Regions from separate parts of the Paenibacillus sp. 203 genome, predicted to be linked through region 3. Evidence: predicted binding sites of a transcription regulator. Region 3 holds the regulator's gene; each other region holds the start of a gene.
The links. The regulator Rex, encoded in region 3, represses fermentation and respiration genes when NADH is low (regulators of the CRP and FNR family bind a similar motif). The targets are predictions, from matches to a motif close to TTGTGAAATATTTCACAA.
Positions count from the first base shown of each region.

Region 1: pflB (formate C-acetyltransferase) is a predicted target of Rex. The motif match lies at 1,973-1,990, and genes of this name have one in related genera.
Region 2: WA407_RS24980 (phosphoketolase family protein) is a predicted target of Rex. The motif match lies at 1,726-1,743, and genes of this name have one in related genera.

Region 1 covers NZ_JAXCHD010000003.1:53,319-56,609, forward strand. The annotation lists gene adhE (bifunctional acetaldehyde-CoA/alcohol dehydrogenase) at 1-1,695, shown strand, start outside; gene pflB (formate C-acetyltransferase) at 2,024-3,291, shown strand, end outside.
Region 2 covers NZ_JAXCHD010000018.1:28,253-31,543, forward strand. The annotation lists gene WA407_RS24980 (phosphoketolase family protein) at 1-1,607, opposite strand, end outside; gene WA407_RS24985 (GntR family transcriptional regulator) at 1,902-2,624, opposite strand; gene WA407_RS24990 (glycosyltransferase family 2 protein) at 2,978-3,291, shown strand, end outside.
Region 3 covers NZ_JAXCHD010000003.1:211,425-214,715, reverse strand. The annotation lists gene WA407_RS07420 (amidohydrolase) at 1-1,008, opposite strand, end outside; gene WA407_RS07415 (redox-sensing transcriptional repressor Rex) at 995-1,648, opposite strand; gene dinG (ATP-dependent DNA helicase DinG) at 1,693-3,291, opposite strand, start outside.

The DNA of each region.
Region 1 (3,291 bases), 160 kb from region 3:
ATCGTGGGGCAGTCTGCTGTGAAAATTGCTGAAATGAGTGGTATCACAGTACCAGCAGGAACTAAAATTTTGGTCGCTGAGATTGAAGGGGTAGGAACAAAATTCCCATTGTCTGCGGAAAAATTGAGTCCTGTATTGGCTTGCTATAAAGTAAAAAATGCGGAACAAGGTATTCAACGTGCTGCTGAAGTCGTGGAATTCGGGGGCATGGGCCACTCGTCCGCTATTCATTCGAACGATGAGGACGTTATCGCTCGCTTCGCAAACCGTCTGCAAACAGGACGTATCATTGTAAATGCACCTTCCACACATGGTGCGATTGGCGACATTTACAACACCAACCTTCCTTCGTTGACACTCGGTTGCGGTTCGTATGGTCGTAACTCGACTTCGTCGAACGTATCGGCAGTCAATTTGATTAATGTGAAAAGGGTGGCGAAACGGACGGTGAATATGCAATGGTTCAAAGTACCTTCCAAAATCTATTTTGAGAAAAACTCGACACAGTATCTTGCTAAAATGCCTGATATCACACGTGTAGCCATTATCACAGACCCTATGATGGTACAACTGGGATATGTAGATCGTGTTATTCATTATCTGCATCAACGCCAAACACCAGTAGCTATCGAAGTGTTCTCTGAAGTAGAGCCAGATCCATCGACAGTTACGGTAGAACGTGGTACTGAAATGATGAGACGTTTCCAACCGGATTGCATCATCGCACTGGGCGGCGGTTCCCCAATGGATGCTGCTAAAGGCATGTGGATGTTCTATGAATATCCAGATACTGATTTCAATAATTTAAAACAAAAATTCATGGATATCCGTAAACGAATTTACAAGTACCCACGTCTGGGCCAAAAAGCACAATTTGTAGCTATCCCTACAACCTCGGGTACAGGTTCCGAAGTTACATCGTTCGCAGTAATTACGGACAAAAACCTGGGCGACACGAAGTACCCACTGGCTGACTATGAGTTGACTCCTGATGTGGCAATTATTGACCCAGTGTTTGTATATTCGCTACCTAAAACAGCTGTAGCGGACACAGGTATGGATGTTCTGACACATGCTATCGAGGCTTACGTGTCCGTAATGGCTAATGACTACACAGATGGTCTGGCAATTAAAGCCATTCAATTGGTATTCCAATACCTAGAACAATCGGCTCTGACTGGTGATAAGCTGGCTCGTGAAAAAATGCATAATGCTTCTACACTTGCTGGTATGGCATTTGCTAATGCATTCTTGGGCATTAACCACAGTCTTGCACATAAATGGGGTGGACAATACCATACAGCGCATGGTCGCACGAATGCCATTTTATTGCCGCACGTCATTCGCTATAATGCGAAAAAACCGACAAAATTTGCTTCGTTCCCTAAATATTCGCACTTTGTTGCGGATGAGCGTTATGCAGAAATCGCGCGCATACTGGGACTGCCTGCACGCACCACCGAAGAAGGGGTTAACAGCTTGATCGAAGCGATCCGTAAAATGAATAAAACACTTGGTATCGAGGAATCGTTCCAACAAATCGGTTTCGATGCAAAGGATTTCGAATCACGTGTAGACTATCTGGCTGACCGCGCATTTGAAGATCAATGTACAACTGCGAATCCGAAGTTGCCGCTGGTTACTGAGTTGGCTGATGTCTATCGCAATGCCTTCTACGGACGTTTTGACCAATAATATAATAGGTACGAAGAGGCTTGTGAAAAAGCATTTTCTCGTTCAATACCGATGCAGGCTCTCTATATAGAGGGCCTGTTGGTTTGGGAAGGGAGGTGAACGGCAAGGCTAAGGATATAGGCGTGAAGCTAGGGAAAATAAAGTGACAAAAATCACTCATATTGTGATTTTTGTCACATACTACACTCTATCATTATTCTACAATAAGGGTGTAAGAAAGGTCCCGACACTGAGCGTAAGGCATCGGTGAAAAGGCCGGGCTCAAGAAATAGCTTTATCGTGAAAAAAATCACAAGTCCGGAAGACCAAACAATTTGGAGGGATTTACATGTCGGTGATTGAGAGAGAATTACAAGAGCAACAATCTGGCTGGAGAGGTTTTAAAAAAGGCAAATGGACTAAAGAAGTCAACGTCAACGATTTTATTGAAACTAATATCTTACCTTATGTTGGCAATGAAGAATTTTTGGTTGGTCCTACCGCCAACACAACTGCATTGTGGGATATTGTATCCGATCTTACTAAAAAAGAGTTGGCAAACGGCGGCGTGCTTGATGTAGACGTGAATACGCCATCCACTATTATTTCACATAAACCGGGTTATCTAGACCGGGATAAAGAGCAAATTGTCGGTGTACAAACAGATGCTCCATTCAAACGCTCTTTGCAGCCGTTTGGTGGAATTCGGATGATGATCGACGCTTGTAAAGCCTATGGTTTTGAAGTACCAGAAAGTATCATTGATATCTTCACTCATATTCGTAAAACTCACAACCAAGGTGTATTTGACGCTTATACAGATGAAATGAGAGCAGCCCGTAAAGCTGGTATCATTACTGGTCTGCCAGATGCATACGGTCGTGGTCGTATTATCGGTGACTATCGTCGTGTAGCTTTGTATGGTGTAGCCTTCTTGATCCAAGATAAAAAGCTGCAATTGAAAAGCCTTGAAGTTGATTCCATGGAAGAAGACGTAATTCGTCTTCGTGAGGAAATTTCCGAACAAATTCGTGCTTTGAATGAACTGAAACAAATGGCTGCTGAGCACGGTTTTGATATTTCCAAACCTGCTAACAATGCGAAAGAAGCTTTCCAATGGGTATATTTTGGATATCTTGCAGCAATCAAAGAACAAAATGGTGCAGCAATGTCCTTAGGACGTGTATCTTCCTTCCTTGATATTTACTCTCAACGTGATATGGAAGAGGGCACAATGACAGAAGAACAAGCTCAAGAACTAGTCGATCATTTTGTTATGAAATTGCGTATTGTTAAGTTCTTGCGCACACCTGACTATAATGAACTATTCAGTGGAGATCCAACTTGGGTTACTGAGTCCATTGGTGGTATGTCCGTAACTGGAGAAACTCGGGTAACTAAAAACAGCTTCCGTTTCCTGCACACCCTCTACAATCTGGGACCTGCACCGGAGCCGAACCTGACTGTACTGTGGTCGGAAAAATTGCCTGAAGGCTTCAAAAAGTATTGTGCGAAAGTTTCTATTGAAACTAGCTCCATTCAGTACGAAAATGACGATCTGATGCGTCCAATTTATGGAGACGATTATGGTATTGCTTGTTGTGTATCGGCAATGAA
Region 2 (3,291 bases), on a different contig from region 3:
TCCTGTTGGAACACTGTTGAAGTTGCTACGACATTCAGTGATGGGATATCTGCACGCCATCCTTGATCCGTTGCTTTACGCAGCCACTTAAAGTGCTGGGTGATCATCGAGTCAACCACACGCAGGAAGGCTTCGTAACTTGCAAAGAAACCATGGCGACCTGTTAATACATAACCTTCCAGCAATCCTTCAGCTTGGTGTTCGGATAATTGAGAATCAATTACGCGGCCATAGGATGATAAGAATTCATCATTAGGTTCAATAATTTGGTCCATCCATTGGCGTTTGGTTACTTCAAAAACAGGAGCCAAGCGGTTAGACATCGTTTCATCCGGTCCGAAGATTCTGAAATTACGATTTTCTTCATTTAAGACAACCACATCTTTAACGTATTTCCCTAAAACCGACATATCTTGCGCAATCACTTTACCAGGTACGGAATTATCCAGCGTATAGTTACGGAAATCCGGTAATTTCAAGTCTTTAATGAGGTTACCCGCATTCGCAACAGGGTTCATTCCCATGCGTTTATCGCCTGTAGGCAAAATTTCAGCAAGCTCAGAGTTTAAACGACCGTTTTCGTCGAACAATTCCTCTGGTCTATAGCTATTCAGCCATTCTAACAAAGCAGGTGCGTGCTGCATATTTTTTTGATCAACCGGAATTGGAACCTGATGGGCACGGAATGAATTTTCATTCGGCACGTTGTCCCATTCCTTCGGACCCGTCCAGCCTTTAGGTGAACGGAATACAATCATCGGCCAAGCCGGACGAGTAAGGTCATTATTTTCACGCGCATTCTTTTGAATAGCTTCAATCTTCTCGACAGCCGTATCCAATACTTTCGCCATTTCTGGATGCATGTGATCCGGATTTTCACCTTCAACAAAGAACGGCTCCCAACCCAAACCTTTAAAGTATGAGGTCAATTCTTCTTTCGATTGACGAGACATAATCGTTGGGTTACTAATCTTAAAACCATTCAAGTGCAAGATTGGTAGTACTGCACCATCTGTGATGGGGTTGATAAATCGGTTAGAAAACCACGAAGCGGCTAATGGGCCTGTTTCAGCTTCACCATCACCAATAACAACAGCCGAGATCAGATCAGGATTATCCAGAATGGCACCTACACCATGAGAAAGGGAGTAGCCTAATTCTCCACCTTCATGGATAGATCCAGGTGTTTCAGGAGCAGCATGTGAAGCAATACCGCCAGGGAAAGAGAATTGTTTGAACAATTTCTTCATCCCTGAGATATCTTGTGTAATTTGCGGATAGATTTCAGTGTAGCTTCCATCCAGATAAGAATTTGAAACCATAACCTGGCCGCCGTGACCAGGACCTTCAATGTAAAGCATGCTCAAATCATATTTATTAATAACACGATTTAGATGTGCATAAATAAAGTTTTGGCCCGGAATTGTGCCCCAGTGTCCAATAGGCTTAACCTTCACATCTGAATCTTTTAAAGGCTCTCTCAACAAAGGATTATCTTTTAAATACAGCTGACCTACCGAAATGTAGTTCGTTGCACGCCAATATGCATCAAGTTTTTCTAAGTATGTTTTAGATGAATAATCTGCTAACACGGGTGATAACGACATGGTGTCCACTCCCTAAGTAGTTTTGTTTGTAATTTATTTCCGGAAATTTCATCTACATGTACATCATAACGCTACGCTGATTAAATTCAACCTTTTTCACAAGTGATACGGTCCAATTTTGTGAAATTTTGAACATACTATGAAATATAAATTAAAAAGACAGTAAAAAAGCTCTTACATTAAAATATATAGAATTATAAACCAATAAAATTTGCAATAAACGAGGCAATCGCAGACTCCAATTCTTTTTTCAAAACCATAAAAAAAAGACCGGAGAATTCTCCAGTCTTATCATTAGTGAACCGATACAAAGGTGTTAAATTTCAAATATTTGTAATGAAATCGCATATGAGAAAACTCAAATGGCGTACCGTTATCTAAAAAGAACACACCTTCCATAATACCTACAGGCTCATTTTCATTTAAATGTAGCAGCTTTTGATCATTCTCTTGAGACGGTTCTGCAAAAATGGATAAAAAAGATTTGGTGACAGCCAAGTTCCGCGAGTCTTCCAAATAATTAAAAATGGACCCCTCGATAATTGTCTGATTTAAATTCTGGACAATTTTAATGGGGATATAGCCCGTTTCAATCATAAAAGGATCATCATCAAACAGACGTAAGCGAACAATTTTGTAAACAAAATCATGAGTCTCCAAGAACAAATCGCGCTGTAACTCTTCTGTTGGCGGAATGACCTCAAAACTCAATACTTTGATTTTCGGCTTTTTACCATGCATTTGAAAATTATCAGTGACTCCTAGATTAGAGCCTTCGTAGTTAAAGATAGATTCATTTCTTATGTATAATGGATTAATAAATGTCCCGGAACCTTGTTTTTTGAAAATGATTCCGACATTCTCCATTTTAGTCAGAGCACGTTTAATTGAACTACGACTAACCTGGTAAGTCTCACTAAGACTACGTTCATCTGGCAATCTCATATCTGCAAACTTTCCAGCAAAAATTTTCATCTTGAGATCGTCAATAATTTGCTTATAGACAAATTGTGTCATATAGTACTCCTCTTTCAGGTCTTCTATAACTCTATATAGTTTACCATAACTTGCCCATTTCATCTCATGTTTGTTTCTGTATGCTGAGTGGACTTTCAGCGGATAGGAAGCGCCCTCGCTTTTACTTTACATCTCTATGCATAATACCATGATTACACATACATAACACCACTGAACGTACCTGCAAAACAGCAGAAGATACAGAACCCCCACCTTAATATCGGTAATAAGACCAAGCCTGTTTCGAACCTGGAGGGATGTTTGACTAGACCAGGCTAAAATCCTTGAATACATTGTTATTATTTATCTTGTTCAAGCGTTTTCTAATAAGAATGGTGGGGGGGGAGATCATATTGGCTATCCGCTACAGCGTCATCATTCCAACCTATAATCGAGCCCAGCAATTGTTGCTCACACTCGCTTCATTTGAGACACAAACCTATCCAAAGCAACTATTCGAAGTCATTGTAGCTGATGACGGTTCTACAGACGGAACGAAAGAAATGGTCGGAGGCTTCAAAGCATCCTATCCTCTTATCTATGTGTCACATCAGGAACAACGCGGTCGATCTGCCGTTCGAAATTTGGGACTGCGCCGTGCAAAAGGGCTGTACATCATCTTCTGCGACGCTGACTTTGTAGTGTTACCGGAATTCATTAGGATCGT
Region 3 (3,291 bases):
ACTCGCAGGAACTGCCGTAGGGTCACCAGATACACCCTTGTGAATAAGTGCTGCCAGACGCATTTCCTCGAACATATCCAGGTTATTATTGCTGGCAGGACCATCCGTTCCGAGAGAAACGGTAACCCCTGCACGCAGCAATTCAGGCACTCTTGCCACACCACTTGCCAGCTTCAAGTTGCTACCTGGGTTGTGCGAAACCGCTACACCACGTTCAGCCAGTAAAGCTATTTCTTCGTCGTTCAAATGAACGCCATGGGCAACAAGCGAGGGACGGGAGAAAAAGCCAAGCTTATCCAAGTGCGCAACTGGACGCAAACCGTAGTCTCGTACGTTTTGCTCCACTTCGGCGATCGTCTCAGACATGTGCGTATGCAGCGGCAAATCCAGATCATGCGCAGCTTGTACGAATTTTTCAATAAACGCAGGTGGACAGGTGTATGGCGCATGCGGTGACATCATTGTTGTAATACGCCCGTCTGCTTTACCATGCCAGTTACGCGCAAAAGTCACGGCCTCAGCCAGCTTGATTCGCTGTTCTTCCTCCGAACATAGTCCAATTGCTCCACGCATCAGACTTGCACGAATACCTGACTCTTCAGCTACACGAGCCACCTCATCCATATGATCGTACATGTCCAGGAAGGTCGTTGTTCCACCTTTCAGCATTTCCAGCACAGACAACGACGTACCCCAGTACACGTCCGTAGATGTAAACTTGGCTTCCATAGGCCACATTTTTTCCTGAAGCCATACTTGAAGTGCCAAGTCATCTCCATGCCCACGCAGCAGAGACATCGCCGCATGACCATGAGTATTAATCAGACCAGGTAAAAACAAAAGCCCCTTACCATCGATCGCTTCCGTCTCTTCCTCACCCGAAGGCAAAGTCTCGCCAATGTAAGTAATGCGGCTATCTTCCACAATCATAAAACCATGGATTACCCCAGCTTCTGGTCCATTTACGGCAAAAGAGCCGTTTTTAATCATCCATTTATTCACTGTCATATTGTGTTTCTTCCTTTCCGTCCTCCAAATAATAAGCGAGGCTAAGCAAATCAGTTGTAAAGTCTGTGGCATGAATCCGAATGTTGGCCGGTGCCTTGAGAGTAGTCGGTGCAAAGTTCAGGATCGCTCCAATTCCGCTCTCAATAAGCCTGTCAGCCACGTGCTGTGCTTCAAAATCAGGTACGGTAATAATCCCGATTCGAATGTTTTTTTCTCTCACAGTCGCTTCCAGTTCATCCATCGGTTGCACGACCAATGTATTGATCTTGGTCCCTACCTTATCCGGAAACGCATCAAATACCGCTACAATCTTCATATTGTCTTTTAAATAAGCGTTATAATTCGAAAGGGCTTGCCCCAGATTACCCGCTCCGACCAATACTACATTAATTTGCTGATCGATTTTCAGGATATGGCGTATTTTCTCAATTAGATAAGAAACATCATAACCGATACCCTTCCGACCAAAATCTCCAAAATAGGCGAGATCTTTACGGATTTGGGCCGGGTTCAAATCTAGCCTTTGTCCCAACTCTTGAGAAGAGACCGTAGCCACCTCCCGTTTGTGAAGTGCATTCAGATAACGTAAATATACGGGTAACCTCCGTACGACAGCCTCTGAAATTTTATCTGATTTCATACTTGCTCCCCCTAATTGTAACGAACATACTTAGTGTCCGTCCGTTATGCCTCGGTCTCCGGGGCGGATTGGAGCCATTCGGCGATGCGGGGCACCATTTGTTCCGATGGCATATGCTCCATTTTTGGTCCCGGTAACGAGTACAAAAAGTGCTTTCCGTAATAGGATTCGATCACACGCGTATCGTAAACGATAACGACCCCGTGGTCGCTCGCTGTACGAACCAACCGACCAAATCCCTGTTTGAAGCGAATGACCGCTTGTGGTACAGACAGCTTCATAAATGGATTCTTCTTCTGCTGCTGGAGCAGCTCGCTTTTTGCCTCCAGCAACGGGTGATTCGGCGGTTGAAATGGCAAGCGAACAATGGCCAGACAAGTCAGAGCCTTCCCCGGAATATCGACGCCTTCCCAGAAGCTGCTGGTTCCCAGCAATACAGAAGCTTTGGCTTCCTGAAAACGGCGGGTTAACTTGCTGCGACTCCCACTGTCCACACCTTGTCCCAGCACAGTAATTTCGCTGGATGCTAAGGCCTCTTTGAGCGGCTCATACACTTGCCGGAGCATCCGATAGGAAGTAAACAGAACAAGCATTCTCCCCCGCGTCGCCTGAGCAGTCGCTCCTAGAGAGCTAACGAGCATATCTACAAAGTGTGCATCTCCTACACTGCCCTTCACGCTTGGGAAATCCCGTGGAATGACCAGCAACACCTGATCCCTGTAATTAAAGGGTGACGGGAGCTGCGAAGTCATCAGCCGCTCTTGATCTGCGGCTTCCTGCAAGCCGAGCTGATCGATCATGTACTGAAACGACTTATCTACCGATAAGGTAGCAGACGTCAGAATAATGCTTCTTTTTTTGTCAAAAAACATTTCTTTCAACTGGCGGCTCACATCGACGGGCACCGCATAAAATTGTAATGATTTACTGCGGAATTGCCCACTCGCTTCGAGCCAGTATACGGTTGTTTCATCATCGAGTCGCATAAAAAAGCGCAAATTTTCTCGAATCCCCGCCAGATCCTTGAGCAGACCCGTGATATCTGTAATAAGGCTATCCGCCGCATAATCGTCATGTTCTTCCTTGACGTCCAGCATCAGCTTGTCGCCCTTGCGCAAAATTTCACTCATCGTTACATATAGCTGATTTTCCAAAGCCCCCGCCTGATCCCACTTTGCAGGCTTGGCTGAAGGTTTGAGACGGGAAGAAAACTGTCCTGTTTCACCCGGTGTCGCATCGCTTCGTTCTGGCAACATGCCAAACAGCTTGTCGCTTAGCAGGTCCCAAGTTTCCTTAACCTCTAACACGAGCGGATACATCTGATCGATGGTTGAGGCCCAATCCGTCGACTTCTCGTGCCCCGATTTCGCCAACTGTTGACGAAGTGAAGGCAGTTGTCCATTCTTGCTGTCTTTGAACAGTCGCGTCAGTGTATGCACGAGTGTGAAATATTTCATATGCATACCTAGGTGCTTACCAGCTACTTCCTCCAGGTGATGGGCTTCATCAATCACCAGATGTTCATAGCTCGGCAACAACTGGTGACTAGCTTTGACGTCTGTAAACAACTTAGAGTGATTCGTAATAACAACATCCGCTATCCCTGCTTCATGGCGTGCACGATGATAATAGCATTTGCGGAA